2 regions of the Leifsonia sp. Y862 genome follow, and region 2 is predicted to be linked to the other one. Evidence: riboswitches for the same ligand, from Rfam matches in the RefSeq annotation. Region 2 holds a riboswitch; the other holds the start of a gene.
The links. A riboswitch is a leader RNA that binds a small molecule or an ion and turns the genes downstream of it on or off. The one in region 2 is predicted to bind glycine.

Region 1 (15,692 bases), on a different contig from region 2:
CTTCTTGCGGCGGCAGGCAGCAGGTGCCCAGTGGGTTACCTCGGTTTGTACCGGTTCGTTTGCTCTTGCGGCGGCGGGGCTTCTGGCGGGCAAACGGGCAACGAGTCATTGGGCATCGCTGCCGATGCTGAGCGAATTCGGCGCGATTCCGGTGCGGGAACGAGTCGTCGTAGACGGCAACCTCATGACCGGGGCTGGGGTCACATCCGGCATTGATTTTGCGTTCACGCTCGCCGGGCTCATCGCAGGCGAGGAGGAAGCACGGCGCATTCAACTCGCGCTGGAGTATGACCCTGCGCCCCCTTTCAACGCCGGATCTCCTGACGACGCAGACCCGTCCGTTGTCGACTCCTTCAGGGCAGCGGTTGCCAAGAAGCGGATGCCGCGCGTGGCAGCTGCGGTGGCCCGCCTCAACCAGATCAGTGGGCGCGAGACGTCGGCTGCACCGAAAAGAACGGATGACAGCGTGGTGACCCTCATCCGCTCGGCGCTGTTATCCGATCGGGCCGAGTATGCGTATGCGGCGACCGCGCCCGCGGATGCGCGAATTGTTTATCTTGCCGGTGCTTGTCCTCTGGGCAGTGATGGCAGCACCGCCGGTGTAGGTGACTATGCGGCGCAGGCACGAAAGGCCGTGGAGAACATGCTTATTGCGCTGGATGCGGCGGGCGCCGGAATCGACGATGTCATCAGCACCCGGGTGCTTGTCGCGTCTTCTCATCAGTCCGATCTGGGAACCGCCTGGAACGTGGTTCGTGCGGCGTTTGGCGACCATGACGTGCCGAGCACTCTGCTGGGTGTGACGGTTTTGGGTTACGACGATCAGCTCGTTGAGATTGAGTGTGTCGCGGTCGTCAGGGACTGAGCTGGAGCATTCGCGCTAGTCGAGAACGCTGATGCGGCGCGGGTCAGAACGGTGGCGGGTCGTTCTCGTCCGGCTGTTGGATAACGGAAACGGTTCCAGCGGATGGTTGGGGCTGCGGCGGTTGTGGCTGCGATGGCGGTGGTTGCCACGATGACTCGTGGCGGCCGTCGATGGGCAGAGTCATCCCCACATCGCGGTGGTCGGGCCTGGTGGTGTGCAGTGTGCCGGTCGGGGATCGCCAGGTGAGGATTCCGCCGGCGTTTTGGGTGACGGTCCAGGTGGTGGCGTGTTTCATCCGGTGGCAGCGTTTGCAGAGGCAGGCGAGGTTTTGGGGTGTGCTGAGTCCGGCTGGCCATTCTTTGGTGTGGTCAGCCTCGGTGTGGGTGGCGGGTCTGTCGCAGCCGGGGCTGCGGCAGGTTCCGTCGCGGATTTGCAGCCAGGTGCGGAGGTCTTTGCCGATCTTGTACTTGTGTTGATTCATCGACAGGTATTCGCCGGTGTCTGGGTCGGTGAGTACCCGGAGGAATGACGGCGCCCGCAGGGTGAGTTCTCTGGCGGTGTCGGGGTCTATGGGGCCGTAGCCCTGCAGGAATCCGGGTTCGTCGCTGTGGCCGAGGAGCGTCATCGCGGAAACGGTGACGATGACGGTGGGGCGGATACCCCAGTTCGGCGCGCCCTTCCTGGCCCGCAGCGTCATGCGACCGGTGGGAAGCGGTGCTGCGGCACCGGCCTTCTTCCCGGTGCGCGTGGACTTGCCGGTGCCCGCGGACTTGCCGGTGCGCGTCGAGCGTTCCTCCCACGGCACGATTTCCATGTCGTCGAGCACGACGCCCTCGAGTAGCAGGGCGGCGGCGACATCGGCGCGGAGTTGGGTGAGGGTGCGGGTTTCACCGTCGCCTTGTTCGGCGGCGGCCAGGTCGGTGAGACGGTCGAAGATGCCCTTCGCTTTCGGGGTGGGTAGGTAGGCGTGGAGCCAGGCCATGCCGTCGAGGTCGGGCTCGAACACGATGCGCCGCGTGGACCGGGCATCGACGGTGCGGGTCACGATGGACTCCGGGTGCAGGCGTTCCCGGGCCTGGATGACTTTCTTTCGGAATATGTGCACGGGTATGTGGGGTGCCAGGGGCAGCACGGCGAGTTCGAAGGCTGCTCTGACCGAGGCGGGCAGGGCGCCGACCTGATTGATGATCACCGCGGCATGCCTGTAGGAGATGGTGGTGCTTTCCAGCGCGGCGAGCGTGGCCGGCAGATCGTTGACGAGCGTCTGGCTTTCGGAGATGAGTTTCCCGGCGGAGATCTGCGACTCGTTCTCTTGCGCGGCAACGAGCGAGGTGAACACGGCGGCAATCCAGCTGTTGCGTTCCCCGTCGGACATCTTCGGGTTTTTGAGGACGAAATCGTCGGAGAGTTCCGACCAGGCGCGGGCGATCTCCACGTGTCGGGCGCGGCGCGCGAGGAGCAACGTGATTTCGGCGTTGTCCTGCGCGACGTCGTCAAGGTAAAGCTGGGTGCGATCGGCGTAGCCGGGCGGGAGCTCCTCGGCGGACGTCGGCAGCGTCGGGTAGAGATGGTCGTGCAGGAATTCCGGATCGTCGTATCCGTCGGCCTCGAAGGCTGTGAGCACCTCGGCGTCGGTCATGCCCTCGAGCGGGGTGCCGTGGGAGTAGTGCAACGACGCACGTTCGGCGAGGGTGAACCGTGAGAGATCGAGGCCAAGATCGACGTCGGTGTCGAGCTCGGTCCCTGTCTCGGTGGTGATGAACGTTGCCTGGTTCATAGGTCTAGTCAACACCCGACCACTGACATTCCTACCGGGGGCGAACCCGGCTCAACGGATGCGCGTCGCAGTCGATTTTTAGGGCGTCGGCTTGACGGTTTCGAGACGACGGCTCCTTTGTCGCTGTCTCCTCAACCAGCGGCTTGCTTGTTTGCTGCTGTCTCTCTCGCATCATGCGCACCCGCGACTATGCCTGGGCGATTGAGGCGGTGCCGCATCGCCTCACGCCGTCGCTAACCTTGATGGATGACCGCAACACTCGTAGCCCAGGGCCTCGCCGGCGGCTACGCCCACCGCACACTGTTCGAATCGCTCGACCTCACCGTCGCCCCCGGTGACGTGGTTGGGGTGGTCGGCGTCAATGGCGCCGGCAAGTCGACCCTGCTAAAGATCCTCGCGGGTGTCGAGCAGCCGCAAGCTGGCACGGTCACACTCTCACCAGCGGATGCCTTCGTCGGCTGGCTTCCCCAAGAGCACGAGCGGGTGGCGGGGGAGACCATCGCGGGATACATCGCCCGCCGCACCGGCTGCGCAGAGGCGACGCGCGAGATGGACGAGGCTGCTGCCGCACTCGGCGACCCGAATCCGGCGCCACGGCCAGACGGTCTTGACACAGCGGATGCCTATTCCCTCGCCCTCGACCGCTGGCTCGCGAGCGGGGCGGCCGACCTCGATGAACGGCTCCCCATCGTGCTCGCCGATCTCGGGCTGCGCCTGGACGCGAGCACAGCCGACAGCGCAACAATCGCAAGCGGTGCAACCAGCACTGCCGGGGTCTCAGAAGACACCCTGATGACCTCATTGTCTGGGGGACAGGCGGCGCGAGTGGGCTTGGCCGCGCTGCTGCTGTCCCGCTTCGACATCGTGCTGCTCGACGAGCCGACCAACGACCTCGACCTCGATGGCCTCGACAGGCTGGAGTCGTTCGTGCAGGGACTTCGCGGCGGAGTGGTGCTGGTCAGCCACGACCGCGAATTCCTGGCGCGCTGCGTCACCCGCGTGCTCGAACTCGACCTCGCCCAGGGCGCCAACCGGGTCTTCGGCGGCGGTTACGACGCCTACCTCGAGGAGCGCGAGACGGCCAGGCGCCACAAGCGTGAGAAGTATGACGAGTTCGCCGACAAGAAGGCAGACCTGGTCGGTCGTGCACGCACTCAGCGCGAATGGTCGAGCCAGGGTGTGCGAAACGCTATGAAGAAGGCGCCGGACAACGACAAGATCAGGCGCAAGGCATCCGCTGAATCAAGCGAGAAGCAGGCGCAGAAGGTGCGCCAGATGGAAAGCCGCATCGCCAGGCTCGACGAGGTGGAGGAGCCGCGCAAGGAATGGCAGCTCGAGTTCACCATCGGCGCAGCTCCGCGATCGAGCACGGTGGTGTCGACGCTCAGCAACGCGGAGTTCCGGCAGGGCGACTTCACCCTCGGACCCGTCTCGCTGCAGGTGAACGCTGGAGAGCGCATCGGCATCACAGGGCCGAACGGCGCCGGAAAGTCCACGCTGCTGCGCGCCCTGCTCGACCGGCAGGCGCCAGACAGCGGCACGGCGAGCCTCGGCACCAGCGTGCGCATCGGTGAGATCGACCAGGCCAGGTCGTTGCTCGCCGGTGAGCGTCCGCTCGCGCTGAGCTTTGAGGAACTCGTGCCAGACCTGGCCAGCGGAGAGGTGCGCACGCTGCTGGCCAAGTTCGGGCTGAAGGCCGACCACGTCAACCGTCCGGTCGATGAGCTCTCACCGGGCGAGCGAACCCGCGCCGGCCTCGCGCTGTTGCAGGCCCGCGGCATCAACCTGCTCGTACTCGACGAGCCCACCAACCACCTCGACCTGGCCGCCATCGAACAGCTGGAGCAGGCGCTCGAATCCTACGAGGGCACCCTGCTGCTCGTGACGCACGACAGACGGATGCTCGAAAACGTGCACACAGACCGGCACTGGCGGGTGGAGGCCGGTCAGGTCACCGAGCTGTAGGCGCCCTGACCCGCCGTCATCCGCTGCCATTCGCCGTGCGTTCAAGCGGAGTAATTGCGAAACGCCGTGTGAACGTGGCGTTTTCAGTCGGCGAGTTGCAAAATCTCCGCTTGGAGGGGAGCGCTTGGAGGGGAGGTTAGCGGCCCTGACGCTTCTTGAACGGCTTGGGCTGGCCCTTGACCGCCGGGGTGCGGCCCTTGCCCTTTGACGCCTTGGCCTTGCCACCTGCCGGGACCTTCGGCGGCTTGACCGGCTCCGGCGCCGAAGCGATCTCTTGCTTTGCCTCCGCGAGGAAGAGCGAGCCGACCTTCGTCAGCTTCGTGCCCTCGGCCGTACGCGTGAAGAGCGGATGCCCGACCTCGGTCTCGAGCTTCTCAATCGATGAGTACAGCGAGGCAAGCGGAATGTTCAGTCTGTCTGCGGCTCTTGGAAAGTGCAGCTCCTCGGCGACGGCGACGAATTGCCGCAGCAGGGTGATGTTCACGAGGGAGCCTTTCGTTCGAACCGCGCAGTTCGCGGCCCGCTTCTAGGTTACGCGTCCGCACCGCGTCCGCTGCACCCCACAGAACACAGTGGCAGGATGACCCCATGGTCGAGATATCGGATGAAGACTTCGAGAACCTGGTTGGTGATGTCTTCGACTCGCTGCCTGATGACATGGTGGGCGATCTCCAGAACGTGGGGATCGTGGTGGCCAATCAACCGCCGGGGGAGCGGCCGCGCCTGTTCGGACTGTACGTCGGGCATCCGCTGACGACACGGGGCATGTACGGGTTCGGCGAGCTGCCAGACCGCATCACCCTGTACAAGAACAACATGCAGGAGCACTGCAACACTCTCGACGAACTGCGTGCCCGCGTGCGGATCACCCTCGTGCACGAGATCGGTCACTACTACGGCCTCGACGACGCACGGCTGCACGAGCTCGGCTGGGCATAGCCGCCGCAGTGAGGAGTGAGATGGGGTTTCGCGGAGTTCACGGCGGTCCGCAGCGCTAGGCTCTCCAATCGCGAGGGGAGCGATGTGAACGATGTCGGTGTGACGGAAGTGGGCGCCAGGCCCGATTGGGTGGTGTTGACCGAGGCGCGCACGGCCCACGGCGCCCGGCCAGGGCCTCCGTGGCGGGTCTTCGTCGAGGTGGGCATCATCTCCGCCCTCGTGATCATCGCTGTCGCTGTTGCGGCGGTGTTCGCTGCGAGCCGCCTCGCAGAGGACGAAGCCGTCCGCGAAGCCTCACGCACAACCACTGTGCTGGCAGATGGAATAGTCCAGCCGGTCCTGACCGACGGACTGCTCACCGGTGATCCAGCGGCCATTGCCGCACTCGACACCGCTATCAGGAACTCTGTTTTCAGTGACTCCGATCTCAGCGAGTCGGTCGTGCGGGTCAAGCTGTGGGATGCGACAGGTCGCGTGCTGTACTCCGACGAGCCTCGGCTCATCGGATCAACCTTCACACTCGGGGATGAAGACCGTGAGGCACTTGAATCCAGCAGAACGGATGCGGAGGTCTCCGACGTGCAGGCCCCAGAGAACCGCTACGAGGCCGACTCCGGCAAGTTGCTTGAGGTCTACCGCGCGGTCGAGACGCCATCAGGTGAAGCCCTGCTGTTCGAGGTCTACTTTCGGTACGACACGGTCACCGCGCGTGGCTGGGATCTCTGGCGGAACTTCGCGGTCGTGACCGCGAGCATCCTGCTGCTTCTCGCACTACTGATTCCTGTGCTGGTGCGGCTGCTGAGGGTTCTCCGCGCCTCACAGGCGCACCGCGAGGCACTCCTTCAGCACGCACTCGACGCATCAGGGGACGAATGCCGTCGCATCGCCGGCGCTCTGCACGACGGTGTCGTTCAGGAACTTGCCGCCACCTCATATTCGATCGCCGGCTCGGCCCTGCGAGCGTCACAGCTGGGCGACTCCGCGCTGTCGTCCGACCTGCACCTCGCGGAGTCCACCGTGCGCGGTAGTATCGGCGGCCTCCGGTCGCTACTCGTGGACATTTACCCGCCGAGCCTCGCCGCCGATGGCCTTCCGGCGGCTCTCGATGATCTCGCCGCGAGCATCCGTGCCAGGGGCATCGTTGTGGTTGTCGACCTCGATGATTACCTCGACAGCGGAAAGCCGCTGGGTACCGAGCACGAGCGACTCATCTTCCGGGTCGCACAGGAGTGCCTCCGCAACGCCGCGAAGCACTCCGCGGCAACGCGGGTCTTCCTGCGCCTCACCCGCTCAGGCGGCGACGGCGTTGCGCTGGTCATCGAGGATGATGGCACGGGTTTCGACGCCGCGGCGAAGCTCGCACGCCCAGAGGACGGTCATTTTGGATTGCGAGTGCTCGCCGACGCGGTAGCGGATGCCGGTGGCCGGCTGGAGCTCCGCACCGCACCGGGTCACGGCACGACGTGGCGACTGACGGTGGCATCGACATGACGTCAGTGCTGATTGTCGACGACCACCCGCTGGTTCGGGCGGGGCTCGGCGTTCTCATCGGCGCGACCACGGACTTGAGCGTGGTCGCGGAGGCCTCTGGCGGCGCGCAGGCGGTGGAGCTGGCCGTTGAACACCATCCAGACGTGGTGCTGATGGATCTCTCAATGCCGCTCATGGACGGAGTCGAGGCAACCCGCAGACTCCTCGCTGCACGGCCGGGAACGCGGGTCGTGATTCTCACCAGCTTCCAGGACCGTGATCACGTCGAAGACGCCCTGCGTGCCGGCGCCATCGGTTACCAGCTGAAAGACGGAGAGCCCGCCATGCTGTTGGCCGCCATCCGCTCAGCTGCTCGGGGGGAGGCTCCGTTCGACCCGCGAGCGGCCCTGGCGTTGCTGCCCGCTCCGGCGCAGACCCAACGAGAGATCGTGAGCACACGGGAAGAGCAAGTGCTCCGGCTGATCACCCGCGGGCTGTCGAACAAGCAGATCGGCGTGGAGCTCGGAATCGCAGAGCGCACGGTCAAGGTGCACGTCGGTCACCTGTTCCGCCGCATCGGGGTAGGTGACCGCACGAGCGCGGCGATGTGGGCGAGGGACAACCTGCCCGATAAGCGCTCGGCGGGAGACACCGCCTAGCCAGCGTGCGATGGTACTAGTCCCATGGTCTGATTGCCGGCGATCCAGGCGTCGCTGAGAGTGGAGGTGGGCACTCACCGGGTGCCCGTCCAGAGCTGCTCACCTCAGCTCGTCCCCGCGCAGCCCACCCAGGAGGACCTCGTTATGTCCCGCACGCGTTCACTAATCAGCATCGGACGGGCGAGCATTCTCATCGCCGCCGTCGCGATCACTGGCTCGCTCGCCATCGCCGCTCCGGCATCCGCCTCAGGTAAAACCTCAACGGGCGGTGACTTCGGCGTGACTGTCAACGGCCAGTCATACAACCCCGCCGTGGGGAAGTCGGTCGACCTCAAAGACCTCGTGGCCAGCGGCACGATTGCTGTGCGCGGCCGCCACGTGGGCTTTGATATCAATCCGTCGACGTTGGGCGTCTACAACTACACGCTCACCGGTGCCCCTGACGCGCAGCGCATGGTCACCGCGCCCACCGTGATCTTCGCGTCGAAGGTGCCGACGTTGACTCCCGCACAGCTCTCCGGCGCGAGGATCGCCGAGCTCGAGATCAAGGACGACACGCTCACGGTGAAGTTCACCACCTCGCAGGGCAAGTTCAAGATCCAGGCGAAGGACGGTGCGCAGGGCGGCATCTTCCAGATGGAGACCGAATTCGCCGGACCGGTCGAGTTCACCCACACCCTCGGCGCCGGCCTGTTCTACTTCGTGAACAGCTTTACAGGGAAGATCAACTTCGGCTCTGGCGTCGACGCAGTGACCACGGCGCAAGACCCGGCGAACGCCCATCAGATGCTGCTCGGCAAGGACAGCCCGCAGGTGGCGACGAAAACGTTGCAGACCGGCACCGTCACCAAGTGGGTCGTGCAGCCCGGTGGTCGGCTGGGCGGCGTGCTCGGTGAGGACGCGATCGAGCTCTCACAGGGTGCAACGAACTGCACCAGCCAGTGCCAGGCGCAGAATCAGATCCGTGGTTCGGTCGAGGTGCCACCGAACCCGGTCGACCCCACGCCGATCGGACGCTGACCCGCAGTATCCGGCCACAGCGAGAATCGCCGACCTGTCACACAGGTCGGCGATTCTGGGTGACAGGTCTGCATACACGACGAGTTTCGGGTCGCGGGCTGCCGAGCCGCTAGGCTGTGATCGCACAGGGTTTTCGCGCACTCAGAGAACCGGTTGCACCCATAACTGAACAACTGGCCATCATGGTCGATGCGGGAGAATTCGACGTCGCAAGACGAGCGAACACCGAAGGAGCAATCCTCCCCGACAATCTCTCAGGTACGCGTACCGCATCGAATTGGCCACTCTGAAAAGTAGTTGCGGCACCAACGCGACTCGCCCACGGTGAAAGTCACGCCCCAGCAATGGGTGTGGCGAAGCTCTCAGGCCTGACGACAGAGGGGGAGTTCCCACCGGGTTCAATCGAACCCGCGACTCTCGCCATCCTCGCGGCTGGTGACGACCGGAGAACTCATGACCTCTGCATCAGAAAACCAGACCGACGAGCGGCTCTCGCCCCTGCACGACGCTCACGTCGCCGCCGGCGCCAGCTTCACTGACTTCGCCGGCTGGCAGATGCCGGTGCGCTACACCAGCGACCTCGCAGAGCACCACGCCGTGCGCAGCAATGCCGGCCTGTTCGACCTGTCGCACATGGCAGAGATCCTGGTCGACGGCCCCGACGCCCCAGCCTTCCTCGACTACGCGCTCGCCGGAAAGATCTCGGCCACCGTGTACGGCCAGGCGAAGTACAGCCTGCTCCTGAACGAGGCCGGCGGCATCATCGACGACCTCGTCGTCTACCGCCTCGGCGACACCACCTTCCTCGTCGTCGCCAACGCCGGTAACCGTTTCCCCGCCGCTGAAGCGCTCAGCGCCCGTGCAGACGGCTTCGACGTGACCGTCACCGACCAGAGCGACGACATCGCCCTCATCGCCGTGCAGGGTCCCGCCGCCCGCGCCATCCTCGAGGCAACGGCAGGCATCGCCGATCTCGGCATCCCGCTCGACGAACTCAAGTACTACTGGTCAACGGATGCCACCTTCGCCGGCCTCCCACTCCTGGTCGCCCGCACCGGCTACACCGGCGAAGACGGCTTTGAGCTCTACATCCAAGCGGATGCCGCCCGCGCCCTCTGGGACGCCATCGTCGTCGCCGGCGCAGATCACAACCTGGTCCCAGCAGGACTTGCCAGCCGCGACACCCTGCGCCTGGAAGCCGGAATGCCGCTGTACGGCCACGAACTCGGCCTGGACACCTTCCCCGCCCAGGCAGGACTCGGCCGCGTCGTCGCCCTGGCCAAGGAGAACGACTTCGTCGGGCGTGCCGCCAGCGAAGCCGGTCCGGCAGCGGACGCCCGCGTGCTGGTCGGCCTGGTCTCAGAGGGCAAGCGCGCCGGCCGCGCCGACTACCCGGTGTTCGCAGCGGCAGACGCAGCGGCATCCGCTGAGCCGGTGGGCATCGTCACCAGCGGCGCCCTCTCACCGACCCTCGGACACCCGGTCATGATGGCCTACGTCAGCCCTGACCTGGCCGACGTCGGCACCGAGCTGTTCGTCGACGTGCGCGGAACGCGCATCCCGGCATCCGTCACAAAGCTCCCGTTCTACAAGCGCCAGAAGTAACTCGCTCACTCCCCGCCAGCACACCCCACTACCTCAGAGGACACCATGACTGACACGACAGCACTCCAGTACACCGCAGAGCACGAGTGGCTCCGCATTGATGCAGAGGCGAAGACCGCGACCGTTGGAATCACCGCGTACGCCGCTGACAAGCTCGGAGACGTCGTCTTCGTCGAGCTGCCCGCCGTCGGATCCAGCGTCGCCAACGGCACGGTCGTCGGCGAGATCGAATCGACGAAGTCGGTCGGCGAACTCTTCGCACCGGTCAACGGCACCGTCGTCGAGATCAACGACGCGGTCGTGGCCAGCCCTGAGCTCGTCAACAGCGACCCGTTCGGCGAAGGCTGGCTCATCAAGGTCAGCTTCACCGAGCTGCCCACGCTGCTGAGCTTCGACGAGTACTCCGCCATCGTCGGCGAGTAGCGCACTCAGCCACCAGCACCCCTCCCCAAACCAGTTCTACACACCAGGAACGCGCAGGTTTAGTACACACATGTCTCAGGCTTTTGCAGGGCGTCACATCGGTACGGATGCCGCAGCCCAATCACACATGCTCGCCTCACTCGGCTATGACTCTGTCGATGCGCTGGTCGAAGCAGCTATTCCGGCGTCGATCCACGTTGACCAGTTCCGCGTCGACGGCGACAGCACGCTGCCGCCCGCCGCGACTGAGCGTGAGGCCATCACCGAGCTGCGGGAGCTGGCAAACCGCAACACGGTGAAGCGCAGCATGATCGGACTCGGCTACTACGACACGATCACGCCAGCTGTGATCAAGCGCAACGTGCTCGAGAACCCGAGCTGGTACACGGCATACACGCCGTACCAGCCCGAGATCTCGCAGGGCCGCCTCGAGGCACTGATCAACTTCCAGACCATGGTCACCGACCTCACTGGCCTCGCCACCGCCAACGCCTCGATGCTCGACGAGGGCACCGCCGTCGTTGAGGGCATGATGCTGGCCCGTCGAGCGTCCAAGCTCACGTCGCCGCGGTTCATCGTCGACGCAGACGCACTGCCGCAGACCAAGGCGCTGCTCGTCAACCGCGCAGCGGCCGTCGGCATCGAGCTCGTCGAGCTCGATCTCGCCGCGCTGGGTGAGTCAGTCGAAGCCGCTCTCGGCGACCACTTCGGCATCTTCGTGCAGTACCCGGGCGCATCCGGTCGTGTCTGGAACCCGCAGGCACTCATCGCGGCGACCCAGGCACAGGGCGGCCTCGCTGTCGTCGCGGCCGACCTGCTCGCGCTCACCCTCATCGCCTCACCTGGCGACCTCGGAGCGGATGTCGCGGTCGGCACCAGCCAGCGCTTCGGCGTTCCCATGGGCTTCGGTGGCCCGCACGCCGGCTACATGGCCGTGCGCAAGGGACTGGAGCGTCAGCTGCCAGGCCGCCTCGTCGGCGTGAGCGTCGACGCCGCAGGCCACCCGGCATACCGACTGTCCCTGCAGGTGCGCGAGCAGCACATCCGCCGCGACAAGGCCACCTCGAACATCTGTACAGCCCAGGTGCTGCTCGCCGTGATGGCCGGCATGTACGCGGTCTACCACGGGCCGGCTGGCCTGAAGGCGATCGCAACCCAGGTGCACGAGAGCGCGAGCGAACTCGTGGCCGCACTCAGCGCATCCGGTGTGAGCGTCGAGAGTGACACCTACTTCGACACGGTTCGCGTGTCTGTTCCCGGTCGCGCGGCAGAGATCGTCTCCCGCGCAGCGGTCGACGGCGTCAACCTCTACCTCGTCGACGGCGACACCGTCGGCATCTCGGTGGACGAGACGACGACGCGCTCAGACCTCACCCGCGTCATCGGCGCATTCGGCGGGCGCAACGCCTTCGGCGCCGTTGACTTCGACGCCCTCGAGGGCGCGGCAGCCACGAGCGCAGCGACCAGCATTCCCACGAGCCTGGCGCGCACCAGCGAGTACCTCACGCACGCCGTGTTCAACACGCACCGCTCAGAGACCAGCATGATGCGCTACCTCAAGCGCCTCGCCGACTACGACTACGCACTCGACCGCGGCATGATCCCGCTGGGCTCCTGCACCATGAAGCTGAACGCTGCCACCGAGATGGAAGCCGTCACCTGGCCTGAGTTCGGCGGCATCCACCCGTTCGCGCCCAAGGACGACGTGGCCGGCTACCTCGAACTGGTCAGCCAGCTCGAAACCTGGCTGACGGATGTCACGGGCTACGCATCCGTCTCGCTGCAGCCGAACGCCGGCAGCCAGGGCGAACTCGCCGGGCTCCTCGCCATCCGCGGCTACCACCTGTCGCAGGGCAACACGCACCGCACGGTGTGCCTGATCCCGTCGAGCGCGCACGGCACGAACGCGGCCTCAGCTGTGCTCGCCGGCATGCGCGTCGTCGTTGTCGCCTGCGATGACCTCGGCAACGTCGACCTCGACGACCTCAAGGCCAAGATCGCAGAGCACGCAGAGAACCTCGCAGCGCTCATGATCACCTACCCCTCGACCCACGGCGTGTACGAGCACGAGGTGCCTGCCATTACGCAGGCCGTGCACGATGCCGGTGGCCAGGTCTACGTTGACGGCGCAAACCTCAACGCGCTGCTCGGATTCGCCCGCTTCGGCGACTTCGGCGGCGACGTGTCGCACCTCAACCTGCACAAGACGTTCTGCATCCCGCACGGCGGTGGCGGCCCAGGCGTCGGCCCGGTCGCAGCGAAGGCGCACCTCGCTCCCTTCCTGCCCGGCCACCCGCTCGCGCAGTCGAGCGAGCACTACCTGCTGGGCGCAGACCAGACCGCGAGCACCGTCGAACACGCGGGTGGTCCGGTGTCGGCCGCGCCATACGGCAGCCCGAGCATCCTGCCGATCTCGTGGGCCTACGTGCGCATGATGGGAGCCGACGGACTCAAGCAGGCGACGGCATCCGCTGTGCTGGCTGCCAACTACGTGGCAACGCGTTTGTCCGCACACTTCCCCGTGCTCTACGCGGGCGACAACGGGCTCGTCGCTCACGAGTGCATCCTCGATCTGCGCCCGCTCACCGAGGCAACCGGCGTCACCGTTGACGATGTGGCCAAGCGCCTCATCGACTACGGTTTCCACTCGCCGACCATGAGCTTCCCGGTCGCCGGTACCCTGATGGTCGAGCCCACAGAGAGCGAAGACCTCGGCGAGATCGACCGTTTCATCGACGCGATGATCGCCATCAAGGGTGAAGCGGATGCCGTCGCCGCCGGCACCTGGCCCGCCGACGACAACCCGTTGCGGAACGCTCCGCACACCGCGCGGTCAGTGATCGAGGGGGAGTGGGCACACGCCTACGACCGCGAGACCGCCGTCTACCCGGTGCGTGCGCTGATCCGCAACAAGTACTGGCCGCCGGTGCGTCGCATCGACCAGGCATACGGTGACCGCAACCTGGTGTGCGCCTGCCCGCCGCCGGAGGCGTTCGAGTAACCTCGCACCCGCACCACGCAGCCCTGCCGCGAAAGCGCACAATTGGTCGCTTCAGCTCTTCGCTGAACGACACATTGTGCGCTTTCGCGTTTCCCGGTGATTGAGGAGCGCCCGACGAAGTCGGCCGCGTCTCGAAATCCGGCGAGCCGATCTACGAATCGGACCCAAGGCCCAGCCCACAACGCGTCGCGCTCATCGAACGCAGCAATGCGCACACTGCAGTTACCGCGCAGCTGCGCCTGGACCGCGCAGCTGCGCCTGGACCGCGCAGCTCGACGCAGCTGGCCCGCGTGGGTCTCGAAACGGCCGTGAACGGCCTCCTCGACCAACGGAAGGCGCTACTCGGCGAATGCTAGCTAGCTGGCGCCAGGAGGTCCGGCCACCACGCCAATGCCAGCGGGTAGCCCACGAACGAGACGATGTCCAGGATCCAGTGCGCGATCACCAGCGGCATCACTCTGCCCCAGCGGGCGTAGCACCAACCGAACACCACTCCCATGGCCACGTTGCCGAAGAACGGTCCGATGCCCTGGTACAGGTGATAGCTCCCGCGCAGCAACGCCGAACTGATGATGATGCTCCACCGTGACCAGCCAAGCTCGGCCAACCGGGTGAAGAGGTAGCCAACCACGATGATTTCCTCGCTCAGTGCAGAACGCAGCGCAGAGAAGATCAGAACCGGAATCGTCCACCAGAACGTATCAAGGGGAGAGGGCACAACGGCCACGGTGAACCCGAGTGCCCGCCCGGCCAGATAGAGCCCGAGGCCAGGGATTCCAATCACGAGCAGCAGGCCGACGCCGGATGCCAGATCCCGGCCAGAGCGGGTGAAGTCGAACCCCAGCCGGGTGAACGAACTCTGCGCAGGGCGCCACAGCAGGTACAGCACCAGGGCGACGGGGAACAGGGCGAAGAAGATCCCCAGGAATTGATACGTGAAGTCGAGCCATTCCCTCGTCGACTGCGAGGCATTGAGCGTCGCAGACTGATTGGAAAGCGGAACCTTCTTCGTGAGCATGGCGATGATCGACACGATCGAATAGACAGCGGATGCCCCGAGCGACAGTCCGAGCACAATGGCGATTTCCCACCACAGCCGGATGCGAGCAACACGGGGCAGCGGGGGAGTGCTTGCCGTGCCCGCCGTACCTGCCGTGCCTCCGGCGGCGGCCGCCGGCTCGCTCACGATGCGCTCGGCATGCGACATGCTGGAGTGCCGCCGGGGAGGCGATAGCGATATTTTGCCACGAGTGCATACGCCACATCGGCCAGATTTGCCCAGAGCGGGGCGATCGCCAGCCAGCCCAGAAAACGGAGGACCCCAATCGGTTGCTGCCGCAGTATCGCCGCGACGGCACCGGCCCCTGAGTACTGCCTGTTGGCACTCACCAGCCACACCCGCGCTTGTGCGTCGGTAAGACTGAGGCCATAAGAGTCCAGATCAGCCCACTGAAACGGAACCGCTTCCGGCATGACGGGCAGCGATCGTTTCATCCACTCAACGGCCGTGGTACAGAATCCGCAATCGCCATCGAAGATGAGCACGGCGCCAATCGGGGCAGGCCGAGAGGACAGAGTGAAGGCTGACATGGCTCAATCATGACAGGCGATGGGGACGTGCACAGGGATGGCTTGCGTATCACATTTTTGACCGAGGACGCTCCAAACCGTCGCTTTCGCGCAAATGAGCGCAATTTTCTTGTGTAAAAGCCGAAAATGCCTCGTTTGCGTTACTTCTATGTAACGTTTCCTCGCTCAATTTGGTGCATGCAGGCGTGCAGTTTTAGTCTCATTGATAACTAGCGCGTCGGCCAGGTTCGTACTGTGCTGCCTCGCAACCCTTTGCACTGGAGGAAAATTGAAAATCAAGAAGCTTGGCATCACAGCCATTGCTTTGGCTGCGGTAGGAGCGCTCACGCTCTCCGGCTGCGCCAATGGGGACTCGTCCTCATCGGGTGCCACAGGCAA
Region 2 (15,692 bases):
ACGGTGGCTTCGTGCATCACGACGGCCAGCTGTACTACGCCAGCTTCCCCGACATGCTCGAGTGGGTGCCCGGGCTCCCGTCCTGACTCTGCTTCGGCGGCTTTCCGCGCCGGGTTTCCGCGCCGCGTTCCTTCGCCTCGTTTCTGCGCCTCGTTCTCCCCATAATTGGGGCCAGCTCTAGCCCGCGCCGCGCTGCGCAGCGCCGCTAGCCTGTGCCTACATACCTACATAAGGGGACTTCAACGATGTTTGCCGCAGCACGCGCCACGCCTGCCCGTTTCCAGCACACACCAGTCGGACGGACAGCGGCAACTCTTACCGTCACCGCAGCACTGCTCGCGTTCGGTTTCACCGCTGCCCCTGCGCAGGCTGCATCGGCTGCCACCACGGTCACCGATGCCGCTGGCCTGATCGCGGCATTCGCCGCGGGTGGAACGGTGACCCTCGGCGATGACATTGACGTTCCGTCAACGGGCCCCGCCCTGAAAGTGGTCGCCGGACACCCGGTGACGCTCGACCTGAACGGGCAGGAGCTGTCGGCAGCCGGCGCGCTTTACCTGGCCGGGGTCGGGGTGCCCGCGGGTACAGAGTTGGTCATCGGCGACAGCGGAACCGGCGGTTCGCTCGACGCCACCGGCGGCGAGTTCGCCGCCGGGATTGGTGGCGATGCCGGAGTAGCCGGCGGAACCATCACCATCAACGGGGGAACCGTCACCACCCGCGGAACATCTGACTCCTCTGGCCTCACCGGCGGCGCCGGAATCGGCGGCGGCTTCCTCGGAGCCGGCGGAACGACCACGATCAGCGGGGGAACTGTCACGGCGCAGGGCGGTGACTCGGCGGCCGGAATCGGCGGCGGCTACGGCGGTAGCGGCGGAACGACCACGATCAGCGGAGGCACCATCACCGCATCGGGCGGAGATCTGGGCGCGGGAATCGGCGGTGGCAACGGCGGACCCACCGGCGGAACCACCACCATCACCGGCGGCACCATCACAGCGCAGGCAGGCACGTACGGCTCCGGAATCGGCGGCGGCTGGGCCGGCACGGGCGGAACCACCGCCATCACCGGCGGCGTGGTGACGGCCAACGGCGGCATGGAAGGCACAGCCATCGGTGGCGGACACCTTGCCGACGGCGGCGCATTGACCATCGGAAGCGGCGCGCAGGTCACGGTCTCCGCGTCATCCGCTCCCGGCTCGTTCCTGATCGGCGGCGGCGACAGCACAGCTGCATTCGGTTCGCTCTCGAACAACGGAACCCTGACAATCACGCCCGGCAGCACCCTGAGCATTCCGGCAGGCACCACCGTGCAAAACTCCGGCACCATCGTGAACAATGGCGCGATCGGCGGGGCAGGGACGATCACCAATACCGGTGCGATCGTCAACACCGGCTCCATCGGCTTGACGGGCAACATCGACTCCAACAGCTTTGAGCTCACCTTCGACACCACGGGCGGCTCCGGCGCTACGCCAGCGGCCGTCCCTCCGCTGCGCGTATATGCCAGCACGCTTGCCGCGGCCCAGCTCACCCTTCCGACGCTGGCCGCGCCCCTGCACTACGGGTTCAGCTGGTCAACGGATGCCGCGCGCACCACCGCCATGACGCCGACGACGGTCCTGACCCGCGACCTCACCCTGTATGCCACGTGGACCCTCGACCGCCATGTGATCAGCTTCGACGCGCAGGGCGGCAGCGCCGTCGCATCCGTCACCACCGACTACGGCACGACGATCGCCGCGCCTGGCGCGCCGACTCGCACAGGGTTCACCCTCAACGGTTGGTACACGGCCGCGACCGGCGGCACGAAGTGGAACTTCGCGGGCACCGTGACCGGCGACGTTGTCCTCTACGCCCAGTGGACCGCCGTCGCAGTAGTCACGCCGCCCACGAGCACCCCAACGCCGACCGTCACACCCAGGGTCACGCCGGCGTCAGTCGACCCGAAACTGGCATCCACCGGTTTCGACGGCGGTGCGGCAGGGCTCGGAGCGCTCATTCTCCTCATCGCAGGGCTCGCCGGAGTCCTCGTGCGCCGGCGCCGCGCCAGCGCGGTCTAAGCGCCACATTTGGGCCTCGTCATCACACGAAGGCGAGGCCCCGGACGTCCGTCCGATCGGCTAGCGGCCGATTGTGTCCAACTCGGCGACGTCGTCTGCCGAGAGCGTAATCCCTGCGCCAGCGATGTTCTCGCGCAGGTGCGTGACCGACGATGTTCCGGGAATCAGCAGGATGTTTGGTGACCGCTGCAGCAGCCACGCCAGGGCGACCGACATCGGCGTCGTGCCCAATCGCGACGCCACGGCTGAGAGCGCTTCGGACTGCAGTGGGCTGAAGCCACCGAGCGGGAAGAAGGGCACGTAGGCAACGCCCTCGCCCGCGAGCATGTCGATCAGCTCGTCATCATGGCGGTGGGCGAGGTTGTACATGTTCTGCACGCACACGATCGGCCCGATCGCCATGGCCTCTGCCACCTGCTCAGCCGTCGCGTTGCTCACGCCGAGATGCCGGATCAGGCCCTCCTCCTGCAGCTCGACGAGCGCTTCGAACGACTCGGCGATCGAACCAGCCTCTGGCCCCTCAGCGTTGCCGAGCCGGAGGTTGACGAGGTCGAGCGTTTCGAGGCCGAGTGCTTCGAGGTTCTCATGCACAGCACGGCGCAGGTCTTCGGGTCGACGGGCCGCAGGCCAGCCGCCCTGCTCGTCGCGGTTCGCACCGACCTTGGTCACAATGTGAAGGGATTCGGGGTACGGGTGCAGCGCTTCGCGGATGAGCTGGTTGGTAATGCGCGGCCCGTAGGCGTCGCTCGTGTCGATGTGTGTGATTCCGAGTTCTACGGCCTCACGGAGCACGGCGAGTGCTCCATCGATGTCAGCGGGCGGGCCCATGACCCAGGGGCCGGCGAGCTGCATAGCGCCGTATCCGAAACGCGAGACCGTCAGGTCGCCGAGAGACCAGGTGCCGCCGGGAAGTGTGGTTGAAAGCGTGGTCAAGTTTTTGCCTTTCCGTGGAATGGGGCTGGTGCCGAATGGCTCCTTGCCCCAGTATGAGGAAGTAACTTCCCGTCGGGAAGTAGGCACTTTCAGGTGCGTTAGTTACCCGCGGGTGGAAGGAACCATCGATGGCAACCATGACCGCCGCCGCACAAAAGGCGCAGAACAAGACGAACTACGACGCCTTCCTGGCCGTCTGCCCGAGCCAGAAGCTGCTGGACCGGATCTCCGACAAATGGGTCACGCTGATACTCACCGCGCTCGGAAGCGGCCCCGACTGCATCGGCGAGGCCGGGCCGATGCGCTATTCGGAGTTGTCCCGCACGCTGGCCGGAGTCAGCCCGAAGATGCTCACCCAGACGCTCCGGTCGCTGGAGCGCGACGGATTAGTCAGCCGCACCGCGACACCGACGGTTCCCGTCACGGTCACCTACGAACTGACAGATCTTGGACTGTCGTTGCACCAGATGATCCGCGGACTCAAATCGTGGGCGGAGACGCACATGGATGAGGTGCTTTCCAACCGCGAGTCCTACGCCAGCTAGCTAGCACTCCACCACGTTGACGGCGAGGCCGCCGAGCGCGGTCTCCTTGTACTTCGAGCTCATGTCCTTGCCGGTCTCCCGCATGGTCACGATCACCTCGTCGAGTGACACCCGGTGCGTTCCGTCTCCCCAGAGCGCCATCTTCGCGGCGTTGATGGCCTTCCCGGCCGCGATCGCGTTGCGCTCGATGCACGGGATCTGCACGAGGCCTCCGATGGGATCGCAGGTGAGGCCCAAGTTGTGCTCCATCGCAATCTCGGCCGCGTTCTCCACCTGCTCTGGCGTGCCGCCGAGCACCTCGGCCAGGCCGGCGGCGGCCATCGACGACGCAGACCCCACCTCGCCCTGGCAGCCGACTTCCGCCCCTGAGATCGACGCCTGCTCCTTATAAAGGACTCCGACGGCACCGGCGGCGAGCAGGAAGCGCACGACGGCGGCGTCCTTCACCTCCTGGCTGGCGGTATCCATGCCGGGCGCATAGTGCGTGGCATAGAACATGACCGCGGGAATGATGCCGGCTGCTCCGTTGGTGGGCGCGGTGACCACCCTGCCGCCCGTTGCGTTCTCCTCATTCACGGCGAGCGCCACGAGGTTCACCCATTCCTGCCAGAACTTCGGGTCGCGGTTCGGGTCTTCGACGAGCAGACGCTGGTACCAGGCCGGCGCGCGGCGGCGCACATTCAGCCCGCCTGGCAGCGTTCCGGTGCGCGCGATGCTGGAGTTCTTACACTCCTCCATCACGTCGCGGATGTGCAGCAGCCCGGCCGTCACCTCGGGCTCAGTGCGGCTGGCGAGTTCGTTCTGCAGCATGACACCGCTGAAGTTCAGCTCCTGCTCCCGGCAGTGCGCGAGCAGCTCGGCCGCGGTCCGGAAGGGCAGCGGGAGGTCCTGCTTCGACGCAGCCAGTTGCTCGGCCTTGGTCTGCTCCTCCCCCTCGCGCACGATGAACCCGCCACCGACGGAGAAGAAGGTGGCCGCGTGCACAACAGCGCCAGCGGCATCCGTCACCTCAAATTTCATGCCGTTCGTATGGCGAGCCAGCACGGTGAGCGGATGCAGCACCATGTCGCTTTCGGCATACGGCAGTGAGCGGATGCCGGCGAGCACGAGCGCGCCGTCGGCCGCGATCCTGACCAGGCTGGCTTCGACCTCTTCCGGCAGGATCAGCTCTGGATGGCGACCTTCGAGGCCGAGCATCACGGCCGTCATGGTGCCGTGCCCACGGCCGGTTGCGGCCAGGGAACCGTACAGGTCAACGCGAAGTCCTACTGCCCTCTCGGCGAGACCGCGCTCGGCCAACTCGGCGGCGAACACGGCGGCTGCCCGCATCGGCCCGACGGTGTGCGAACTCGAGGGTCCGATTCCGACGGAGAAGAGGTCGAAAACTCCTACAGCCATGAGCTGCTCGAGACGAAGAGGGAGCGGAAGCGGGATGGGGTCACGAGGAACTCCGATGGTCAGGCCGCGCAGGGCGCGGGCAATCGTTGAGTCCTCCCCGCTCTGTATCGGACCTGAGAGTTTCCGCGCCGACCCTGGCTGGGCTGACGCTTGCACCGTCGGTGGGTCAGGCAGATGGTGGAAGCCTGGCCACTTTTCAGAGGTGCCTACCGCAGCGGTACAGGGGCCTGAGAGATTCCTGGGGAGGATTTGCTCCTACGGCGCCTGCCGAAAACTGCCGGCAGAACTCTCCCGCAGCGGATGACTGGCGTGTGAAATTGTGGGTTGTCAAAACCATACCTGAGTTCCCTCCACTGCGGCCGGTGAGGCCGGTAAGGCCGGGGCCACGGGAGGGGTCCCCGTTCGGGTCACCTTCCCCAATTGTTCACCGCTCGCCAGTAGCCTGAACTCATGAACGAGCACTCCAAGCCGGAGCCCACGAATTCGCCCCGCAACTTTCCGCCGTCGCACCTGACCAGGCCAGACGGAGCCGCCGCGACGATCGGCGTGGATAACGCCCAGGTCGAGTCGGTCGCCGCCCAGAAAGCGCGCAAGGGCAGAGTGCTCTCCTGGAGCTTGTGGGACTGGGGCGGAGCGGCCTTCAACGCGGTCGTCACCACGTTCGTCTTCACGGTCTACCTCACCGGCGAATCCTTCGGCGGAGAGGCGTTCGTCTCCAGCCAGCTCGGCTGGACGCTCGCGGCCGCTGGCCTGATCGTTGCGCTCCTCGCGCCCATCACCGGGCAGCGTTCCGATGTTTCCGGGCGTCGCAAGTTCTGGCTGGCCATCAACACGTACGTCGTCGTTGCCGTCACCGCGCTGATGTTCTTCGTCGAGCCCTCCCCCTCCTACCTGTGGCTGGGGCTGCTGCTGCTCGCCGTCGGTACCGTCTTCTTCGAGTTCGCGTCGGTCAACTACAACGCCATGCTCGTGAACGTCTCCACCCCGCGCTCCATCGGCAAGGTGAGCGGATTCGGTTGGTCGATGGGCTACTTCGGCGGCATCGTGCTGCTGCTGATCGTGTACTTCGGCTTCATCAACCCTGAGGTCGGCCTGTTCGGCGTCACCAACGAGAACGGCATGGCGGTACGCGTCTCGATGCTCATCGCGGCCGTCTGGTTCGGGTTGTTCGCCCTCCCAGTGCTGCTCGCCGTGCCGGAATACCACGCGCCGGCCAAGGTTGCCCGTGACAAGGTGGGATTCTTCGCCTCGTATGCTCGGCTGGGCCGCGACATTGCAGCGCTCTGGAAGACCAGTCGGCAGACGGTCTTCTTCCTCATTGCCAGCGCGGTGTTCCGTGACGGATTGGTAGGCGTCTTCTCCTTCGGGGGAATCCTGGCCGCTGGCACCTTCGGGTTCACAGCCGGTGAGGTCATCATCTTCGCCATCGCCGCGAACGTGGTCGCCGGTGTCGCCACCGTGTCGATCGGGTTGCTCGACGACAAGATCGGGCCGAAGCCCGTCATCGTCGCGTCGCTGATCGGCTTGATCGTCTGCGGATCTGCCGTGTTCCTCCTGCACGACGGAGGCCAGATTGTCTTCTGGACCTTCGGTCTTGCACTCTGCCTCTTCGTCGGACCCGCGCAGTCCGCCAGCCGCTCGTTCCTGGCCCGTGTCATCCCTTCCGGCCGGGAGGGCGAGGTCTTCGGCCTCTACGCCACAACGGGCAAGGCTGCCACCTTCCTGGCGCCGACGGCGTTCGCCCTGTTCGTCACGTTCGGCGGCGCGCAGTACTGGGGCATCCTCGGCATCGTCCTGGTGATCGCCGTGGGCCTCGCCCTCTTGATCCCGGTCAAGTCGAAGCAGGAGCAGATCCGCTAGCCGCAACCCACGGCATCCGCTTGGCGTAGCTCGATTTCGGGACAGTCTCCGCCGGTCGAGGAGGCCGCCAGGCCGTCTCGAGACCCCTTGGTGGGCCGTCGGCGCACCCACGCAGTCGCAGCGCGGGTCGAACGCAGCTGTGCGGGTGTTGCAGCTGCCGCATAGCTGCGTTCGATGCGCGTAGCTCGATTTCGAGACACTCGCTGGCGCTCGCTCCTCAATCAGCGGGGAGGGCGCGGCTCCTCAATCAGCGGGGTCGCCCGCAAAGGTAGGATCTTTGCATGGCGGTCACCGACGAAGCGATCCTGAAGATCAAAGACATGATTCTCTCCGGCGAACTCTCGCCAGGCGACCGGCTGCCCCCGGAGAAAGAACTCAGCGAGGGGCTCGGGCTGAGCCGCAGCTCATTGCGTGAAGCGGTGAAGGCGCTCGAGGTGATTCGGGTGCTCGACGTGCGACGCGGCGACGGCACCTACGTCACCAGCCTCGAACCTCGCCTGCTGCTTGAGGCCATGTCATTCGTGGTCGACCTGCATGACGACTCGTCCATCCTGGAGCTGTTTGCCGTTCGCCGCATTCTGGAACCGGCTGCCGTCGCACTCGCGGCCACACACATAACAGCGGATGTCGTGCGCGACCTCCGCACCCAGATTGAGTCGGTCAACGAGAAGACGAGCGTCGAGGGCCTCGTGGCACACGACCTGGAGTTCCACGGCGCCATCGTGGCGACGTCGGGCAACTCGTACCTGTCGAGTCTCATCGATTCGCTGTCGAGCAACACCGTGCGCGCGCGCATCTGGCGCGGCCTCACCCAGGAGCACTCCGTCGAACGCACCCTCGACGAGCACAAGGCCATAGTCGACGCTCTCGAACGCGGGGATGCCGGGCTGGCCCAGGCGCTCACGACCGTGCACATCTCCGGCGTCGAGCAGTGGCTGCGTGACGCGGCCACAGCATCGTCATAGCGAGCAGCTTTCGAACGCGCAGAATCGCCGAGGTCAGGTCGACCTCGGCGCTTCTGCGGATCCGCTACCAGGCCACGGGGCCGTAGTCGTCGGTGAAGGTTCCGGTGGGTCCGTCTGCCGCGATCGTCGCCATGCGCACCGCTGATGCCGCGCCCTCCGCAGGAGTGCGGACGCCGTGGAAATTGTTCAGGTCGGTTGCAACGAAGCCAGGGCAGACCGCGTTCACGAGGATATGGTCTCCGACGAGGTCGCGGGCGTACATCATGGTGACGGCGGTCAGCGCAGTCTTCGAGGCGACGTATCCAAGGCCGATCGGGTCTGTATTGGCGAAGTCGGAGATCGATGCGAGCGAGCCCGCGCTGCTTGAGACGTTCACGATGCGAGGTGCGGACGAACGGCGGAGCAACGGCAGGAAAGCACTCGTGACGGTGATGACGCCGAAAACGTTCGTCTCGAACACATAGCGGACGTGATCGACGTCAGCGGATCGTGGCAATTGACCAGCGAAGTCGGCGCCGGGCATGTGGCTGACACCAGCGTTGTTGATCAGCGCGTCGAGGCGGCCGAACTGAGCCTGGACCTCGGCAGCTGCGGCTGCCGCCGAAGTCGGATCTGTGACGTCGAGAGCTACCGCGGTGACGTTGCCGCCGCCAGCGCGCAGCTCGGCAGCTGTTGCTTCGCCCCGTTCGAGGCTGCGTGCGCCGATTACTACGGTGTGACCGAGCTCGGCGAGCTTGGCGGCGATCTCGCGACCAATGCCTTTGTTGCCACCGGTGACGAGGGCGATCATTGTGTCATTCATGGGTATTCCTTCTGTGCCGGGGCGCGTGCCATGGCGGTGAGTGGTTGTGTCGGAGGCCGGTCTTTTCGGGCCGTGTCCAGCCTGATGACACGGGCGTGGATTGTGAATAACGAGGAGTCCTGTTTTCTTGCTCTATAGTCCAGTGCATGTCCACAGATCGGTTGTCGGAAATCCTGGATCTCATCGAGGTCACAAGCGTCGTGTCCGGCGGCTCGGTAGTACGCGGGCGCTGGCAGACGGACAGCAGCATCAACGATGACCTCAAGTTCATCGCCGTCGTCCACGGGCATGCCTGGCTGAGCACCGATGGCCTGGACAAACCCATCAAGCTGGCATCAGGTGATGTGGCGGTTCTGAACGGGCGATCCTGGCTGGCATTGGAGGGTGGAACCGGCGACGAGACACCGGTTCGCGTTGAGCCGCCATCGGCGGGGTCCGTGATCTCGCCTGATGAGGCGAACGCTGACGGCGCGGATGTCCTCATCGGCGGACGGGTGGACTTGAACCCAACTGGCCGAGAGCTCCTACTCCAGGCTTTGCCCCCTGTCCTGCACATCGGTCGTTCGAGTGCCGTCGGGCCTCAACTTCGCGGACACATTCAACGGCTGTTCGAGGAGATGACCGCCAACCGCATTGGCTCTGACTTCGCGATCCGCCAGTACGGCCAACTACTCGTGCTCGATGTGGTTCGCGGCTTCATGAGCGACTCGAACATGCCGGCCGGATGGCTCAGGGTGCTCTCCGACACGCGGCTTGGGCCCGCACTGGCACTGATCCACGAGCAACCGGCCAAGGGATGGAGCTTGGAGGATTTGGCCCGTGCCGCATCCATGTCTCGATCCAGCTTCGCAGAACGGTTCCGTCACGCCGCAGGCACCCCGCCGCTGTCGTACCTCATCAGTTGGCGAATGCTCCTCGCCCAGCGAGAACTGCGATCTGCGGATACACGAATCGGTTCGCTCGCACTCGAGCTGGGCTACTCGTCCGAGAGTGCCTTCAGCACCGCATTCAAGCGACACGTTGGCGAGTCCCCGTCGAGCTACCGCTCTCGGGCCCACACCGACCAGCAGCGGCGGGCTTTCGAGCACGTGCACTGAGCACCTGTGCGGGGCACGACGAAGCGCCGAGGTCATGTTGACCTCGGCGCTTCGTCGTGCGTGGTGACCCCTCAGCGAGCGAGTCTCAGGCGTTACTCGTAGATGACAGCCTTGATCTTGTCGCTGTCGATGTTCGTCTTGTCGTACCAGTAGAAGCCGGTGTCGATCGTCTTTGCGACCTTCTCGCCGTTGATTGCTGCAACGGCAGCCTTGACGGTCTCGTAGCCGATGCCGACCGGGTTCTGCGTGATCGCGCCGGCCATCAGGCCGTCGTTGATCGCGTCGATCTGGGCCTTGCCGGAGTCGAAGCCGACGATGGTGAGCTTGCCGGAGAGGTCGAGTTCCTTGACGGCCTGCACGACGCCGATGGCCGAGCCCTCGTTCGAGCCGTAGATGCCCTTGAGGTCGGGGTTTGCGGCGATGATCGCCTTCGCGAGGTCAGCGGACTTGGCCTGGTCGCCGGCGCCGTACTGCACGTCGACGATCTCGATCTTCGGCTCGTTCTTCTCCATGTACTCGACGAAGCCATCGCGGCGGTCAACACCGGTGACCGAAGTCTGGTCGTGGACGACGAGCGCAACCTTGCCCTCGTGGCCGATGAGGTCGGCCATCTGCTTGGCGGCCTCGCCGGCTGCGGCCTTGTTGTCGGTCGATGCCGTGGTCACGGGGATGTCACTGTCGACACCGGAGTCGAAGGCAACGACGGGGATGCCGGAGTCCTTGGCCTGCTGCAGCAGGGGGCCGGCGGCCTGGCTGTCGAGGGCGGCGAATCCGATGGCGGCCGGCTGCTTGTCGAGAGCAGTCTGCAGCATCTGGATCTGCTGGTCGACATCCGCTTCGGTGTCGGGGCCCTCAAACGTGATGGTGACGTCGAATTCTTCGGCGGCCTGCTCTGCGCCCTGCTTGACGGCCTGCCAGAACTGGTGCTGGAAGCCCTTCGACACGATGGCGATGTACGGCTTGTCGCCGTCTCCGCCAGCGGCGCCGGACGCTTCCGCCGAGCAGCCGGTGAGCGCTGCGGCGACGGCCGTGATGCCGACCATTGCTGTGATTAGTCTCTTGTTCATCGGGACAAACTCCTTTGTTCGATCACTCAGATTGCGTGGGAAGTGCGTTGATATAAGAGGTGCGAGGTGCGAGGTGCGAGGTGCGGGTAGAAGCGCGGAGACGCGCAGGCGAAAACGGGATGACGCGCGGGCGTTAGTTTCCCCTGCGACGCAGCATGTCGAGGTAGACCGCGAGCAGGATGACGCAGCCGACGGCCACCGACTGCCATTCCTGCGGGATCGACATGATGCGGAGGCCATTGGTGAGCACGGCCATGATCAGGGCACCGATGACGGTTCCGACGATCGAGCCCTTGCCGCCGGCCAGCGACGTGCCGCCGATGACGACGGCCGCGATGGCCTCGAGCTCGAGGCCCATTCCACCGGTGGGCTGCGCAGAGCTGAGCCGGGATGCCGCCAGCACACCGGCAACGCCCACGAACACGCCGGAGACCGTGTAGATGACGATCTTCCACTTGTTCACGTTGACGCCCGACAGCGCGGTCGCGGCCTCGTTGCTGCCGATCGAGTACGTATAACGGCCGAAGATCGTGCGTGACAACAACACGGCGGCAATCACGATCATCAGGATGAAGATAGCCACGCCCAGCGGGAAACGGATGCCGGGGATGATCGACAGGTTCATGATCGACTGGAAGTCGGGCGTTTCCTTGAAGTAGATCGGCTTCGTGCCGCTGATGACGAGGGCGAGGCCCGCGGCGACCAGCATCATCGCCAGGGTGGCAATGAACGGCGGAATCTTGAGGATCGCGACGTTGACGCCGTTCACGAACCCGATCAGCGCGCCGAAGGCAACGGCGCCAAGCACACCGGCCCAGAGCGGCCAGCCCCAGTAGGTGAGGAAGACGCCGGCCATCACGCCGCAGAGGATCATTCCCGTGCCGATGGAGAGGTCGATACCGCCGGTGATGATCACGAACGTGGTGCCGAGGGCCAGGATGCCGGTGACCGTTGCGGCCACCAGGATACTGGTGATGTTCGAGGCGGTGAAGAAGTGCGGGCTCGCGAAGGCGAAGAACGCGACGATGATGATGAGGCTGGCGAAGGCCAACAGCTGCTGCAGCTGGCCGCGGAGCTGGCCGAGAATTCGCGGCGGTGAGATCCGTGCTGCATCGGACGTGATCGAGGTCATGCGTTTACCGTTCCTTCGGAGCTCATTCGGGTCGCGTAGTCCATGATGTTTTCCTGGGTCGCGTCAGCATTGTTCAGAATCGTGGTGAGGCGTCCCTCGCACATCACCGCAATGCGGTGTGACATGCGAAGTACCTCTGGCAGCTCGGAGGAGATCATGATGATCGCCTTCCCCTGTGCGGCGAGCGACTCCAGCAGGGCGTAGATCTCATCTTTCGCACCCACGTCGATGCCGCGGGTTGGTTCATCGAAGATCAGCACATCGCAGTCCTTGACGAGCCACTTCGCGATGACGACCTTCTGCTGGTTGCCACCAGAGAGGTTCTTCACCAGCTGCGCCGTAGACGGTGTCTTGATCGACAGGGCTGAGACATAGTCGGATGCCGTCGACTGGATGTCCGCCGCCTTCATGAACCCGAATGCCCTCGTGAACTTCGGCAGCGAACTCAGCACGATGTTCTCTTTCACATCGCGATCGAGCAGCACCCCCAAAGCCTTCCGGTCCTCTGAGAGGTAGCCGATGCCGAGGCTGGCTGCCACGGCTGGGTTGCCGATCTGCACGGTGGCGCCGCTCAATGCGATGGTGCCCGCGGACTTCGGGTCTGCACCGACGATGGCCCGCGCGACCTCGGTGCGACCGGCGCCCATGAGCCCGGCGAAACCGAGGATCTCGCCGCGGCGCAGGTCGAAGGTCACGTCGTTGAGCAGGTGCTTGGTGCTGAGGCCGGTGACCGAGAGAACGACCTCGCCAACGGCATCCGTTGACTGCGGACGCGCCTCTCCCGTGATCTCGCGACCGACCATCAACGAGATGACCTCGCTCATGGGGGTGGCCTGGGCGTCGACGGTGTCGATGTACTGGCCATCACGCAGCACCGTGATGCGGTCGGAGATGACCCTCAGCTCGTCCATGCGGTGCGAGATGTAGATGACGCCGGTGTCCGGGCTCTTGAAGCGGTGGATCAGCTCGAACAGGGTCTCGACTTCGGCGTCATTCAGCGCCGCGGTGGGCTCGTCCATGATGAGCACCTTCGCGTTGAACGACAGCGCCTTGGCGATCTCGACCATCTGCTGCCTGGCCACGGTGAGTTCACCGACGGGTTGACGCGGGTCGAGCGCCAGCCCGAGCCGGTCGAAGAGTTCCTGGGCCTTGGCGTTCAGGTCGCGCTCGCTCAGGAAGAACCCGCCGATGCGCGGCTCCCTCCCGATGAAGATGTTCTGCGCGACGGTGAGGTCGTTGGCCAGGTTGAATTCCTGGTGGATGATGCTGATGCCGAGTTCCTGGGCGTGACGCGGGCCCTCGATCGAGAGCTTCTGGCCGTTCAGGAAGAACTCGCCCTCGTCAGGCGTGTAGATGCCGGAGAGCAGCTTCATGAGCGTCGACTTGCCGGCGCCGTTCTCGCCGACCAGGGCGAGTACCTCATCGTGACGCAGGTCGAGCCGCACGTCTTGCAGGGCTTTCACGCCGGGGAAGCTCTTGCTTGCGCCAACGATCTCCAGGAGGGGTGCGCGGCCGGTCATCCGTCGCTCCGCACTGAGGTGCGAACCGAGTCATGACCGACGACGCCCTTGCGCAGCAGCGCGTTTCCGTACTTCCGGGTCTCCCCGGTGCGCACGATCAAGAAAGCGGATGCCGCCACCTCGTAGTACCTAAACCTGTCGACGAATCGAACGTCGGCCTCAGTGGCGGAGGCCGCAGCGATGAGTTCGTGCTGCACAGGGAGCACCTCCCCATCGGCGCTCGTCATGAGATCGAGCCCAGGGGCATCGTCGAGCGGGATGACCGTGCGGATCGCGTCGAGCACGTCTGGCGTGCTGAGCATCGGCAAATCGACAACGCGACTGCCGAGGCGGTGGGCCGGGAAATGAGCATCGGCGACCACGACGGCGTCTGAGTGGCCCATGGCATCCAGGTGGAGCAACAGCTCCCCCGTTAAGATCGGATGTATACCGTCGAGCAATGGGATCTCTCTTCCTTGAGTGAAGCGTCTTGGTCATACTAGGTATGGCTGTTCCGGTGTGTCAATCTCAGGGGCACCGGGATTGATAACGGTTATACATCAGATCTTTGTGGGGTGTCCCGCTGGGGCGAGTCGATAGGTGTCGATTGCGTTCTGCGTGAGGATCTGCTGCTGTTCCGCGGGGCTGAGCTCGCCGATCAGCCCGCTCAGCACGCGCCAGGTTGGCAGGTAGCCACCGGCCGGCACCGTCATGGGCCAGTCGCCACCGTAGAGCAGTCGGCTCGGGCCAAAGGACTCCAGCGCGATGCCCCAGACGCCTCGGACGGCGTCTGTGCTGAACTCCGCGTTCGCGGTACCGAGCCCCGACACCTTCGCCACGACGTTCGGCCTGGTCGCCAGCACGCGGAGCTGCCGCTCCCACTCTTCGACCTCGGCCGTGCCCCGCGGCGGTTTGCCGAGGTGGTCGATCACCAGGGTGAGGTCGGGCAGCGCGTCGGCGAGATCGAGCGCGGCACCCAGGTGCCTCGGCCAGGCATCCGGCACGTCGAAAGCGAGATCGCGCTCGGCGAGCAGGCCAAGGGATGTGCGCACGCTCGGCATGGCGAGGAAGTCATCGCGCGGGTCGTCGTGCACCAGGTGACGCACACCGACGAACTCCGGATGCTGCTGCCAGCGGTCAAGCGCCGCCTCGGCTACCGCAGGGTCGTCGAGCTGCACCCAACCGACCACTCCGGCCACCCAGTCGTGGGCAGCAGCGACCGAGAACATGAATTCGGTGTCGCGCAGCGAATCTTCGGCCTGCACGAGAATGGCCGCGTCGACCCCGGCCGCGTCAAGCTCTGCCCTCGCCTGCACCGGGGTGAAATCGGCATAGAGCGCACCCAGCTCTGGCGTGAGCCAGGCATAGTCGCTGACCTCCCTATCCCAGAGGTGCAGGTGCGCGTCGATTGTCATGCTGGGATGAGTCCTCTGTCGGCCAGTGCGCTCCACAGCTCTGCGGGCACGCTCTCCTGCATCCGTTCGGCGTTCTGCGTGATCTGCTCAGGGCGGCTGCCGCCGACCACGACGGTGCGCACCGCGCTGTCCCTGAGGGAGTACTGCAGTGCGGCCGTCGGCAGCGAGACGCCGAACTCGTGGCACACGGCGGCGATGGCCTGCACGCGGGCGAGCAGCTCTGCAGGCACGCTGCCGTATTCGTAGCGGGCATCCGTGCCAGGGCTGTCGGCGGCGAGCAGGCCGGAGTTGAAGACGGAGGCGTTCACGATGCCGACCCCGTTGGCCGCGCAGGCCGGAACGACGTCGGTGAGGGCCGGCTGCTCGGCGAGCGTGTACCGGCCGGCCACCATGAGCAGGTCGACCAGGCCGGTGTTGGCCGACGCGAGCAGGGCATCCGTTGTCATCGAGCCAACGCCGATCGCGTCGACGACGCCTTCGTCGCGCAGGGCGGCAAGCGCTGGGATGCCCTCGTTGATGCCCTTGGCTAGGTCGTAGCGCTCCGGGTCATGCAGAAACAGGATGTCGAACCGGTCGAGGCCCATGCGCTCCCGCGACTCGCCGACGCTCTGGCGGATGCCGTCGGCCGAGGCATCCCAGACCCGCTTCACGTCGGCGGGCACCACGAAGCTGTTGTCGAGGTCGAGGGTGCCTGCGCCCTCGGGGTTCGGGCGCAGCAGGCGGCCGACCTTGGTGGAGACGAGGTACTCGTCACGCGGCTTCGTGGCCAGGAACGCGCCGAGGCGTCGTTCAGACAGCCCGAGGCCGTAGTGCGGAGCGGTGTCGAAGTAGCGCACACCGGCATCCCACGCGGCGTGCAGGATGTCGCTCGCCGCGTCATCCGTCAGTTCGCGGTACATGTTGCCGAGGTTCGCGG

Region 1: it holds a riboswitch for glycine, as region 2 does, so the genes downstream of both, gcvT (glycine cleavage system aminomethyltransferase GcvT) here and AC25Z0_RS16335 (L-serine ammonia-lyase) in region 2, are expected to answer to the same signal.

What each region holds. Positions count from the first base shown of each region.
Region 1 covers NZ_JBYHFR010000001.1:361,988-377,679, forward strand. The annotation lists partial or broken gene AC25Z0_RS01705 (DJ-1/PfpI family protein) at 1-220, shown strand, start outside; gene AC25Z0_RS01710 (RidA family protein) at 419-865, shown strand; gene AC25Z0_RS01715 (HNH endonuclease signature motif containing protein) at 909-2,642, opposite strand; gene AC25Z0_RS01720 (ABC-F family ATP-binding cassette domain-containing protein) at 2,889-4,607, shown strand; gene AC25Z0_RS01725 (LysR family transcriptional regulator) at 4,744-5,091, opposite strand; gene AC25Z0_RS01730 (metallopeptidase family protein) at 5,196-5,546, shown strand; gene AC25Z0_RS01735 (sensor histidine kinase) at 5,631-7,037, shown strand; gene AC25Z0_RS01740 (response regulator) at 7,034-7,675, shown strand; gene AC25Z0_RS01745 (hypothetical protein) at 7,820-8,695, shown strand; glycine riboswitch at 8,878-8,975, shown strand; glycine riboswitch at 8,976-9,083, shown strand; gene gcvT (glycine cleavage system aminomethyltransferase GcvT) at 9,149-10,300, shown strand; gene gcvH (glycine cleavage system protein GcvH) at 10,346-10,723, shown strand; gene gcvP (aminomethyl-transferring glycine dehydrogenase) at 10,794-13,724, shown strand; gene AC25Z0_RS01765 (CPBP family intramembrane glutamic endopeptidase) at 14,077-14,931, opposite strand; gene AC25Z0_RS01770 (thiol-disulfide oxidoreductase DCC family protein) at 14,907-15,314, opposite strand; gene AC25Z0_RS01775 (peptide ABC transporter substrate-binding protein) at 15,583-15,692, shown strand, end outside.
Region 2 covers NZ_JBYHFR010000003.1:421,892-437,583, reverse strand. The annotation lists gene AC25Z0_RS16355 (hypothetical protein) at 1-86, shown strand, start outside; gene AC25Z0_RS16350 (InlB B-repeat-containing protein) at 246-2,063, shown strand; gene AC25Z0_RS16345 (aldo/keto reductase family oxidoreductase) at 2,124-2,996, opposite strand; gene AC25Z0_RS16340 (winged helix-turn-helix transcriptional regulator) at 3,125-3,541, shown strand; gene AC25Z0_RS16335 (L-serine ammonia-lyase) at 3,542-4,939, opposite strand; glycine riboswitch at 5,145-5,243, opposite strand; gene AC25Z0_RS16330 (MFS transporter) at 5,390-6,799, shown strand; gene AC25Z0_RS16325 (FadR/GntR family transcriptional regulator) at 7,081-7,764, shown strand; gene AC25Z0_RS16320 (SDR family oxidoreductase) at 7,829-8,566, opposite strand; gene AC25Z0_RS16315 (AraC family transcriptional regulator) at 8,713-9,663, shown strand; gene AC25Z0_RS16310 (substrate-binding domain-containing protein) at 9,756-10,730, opposite strand; gene AC25Z0_RS16305 (ABC transporter permease) at 10,864-11,862, opposite strand; gene AC25Z0_RS16300 (sugar ABC transporter ATP-binding protein) at 11,859-13,382, opposite strand; gene AC25Z0_RS16295 (RbsD/FucU family protein) at 13,379-13,822, opposite strand; gene AC25Z0_RS16290 (amidohydrolase family protein) at 13,922-14,776, opposite strand; gene AC25Z0_RS16285 (aldo/keto reductase) at 14,773-15,692, opposite strand, start outside.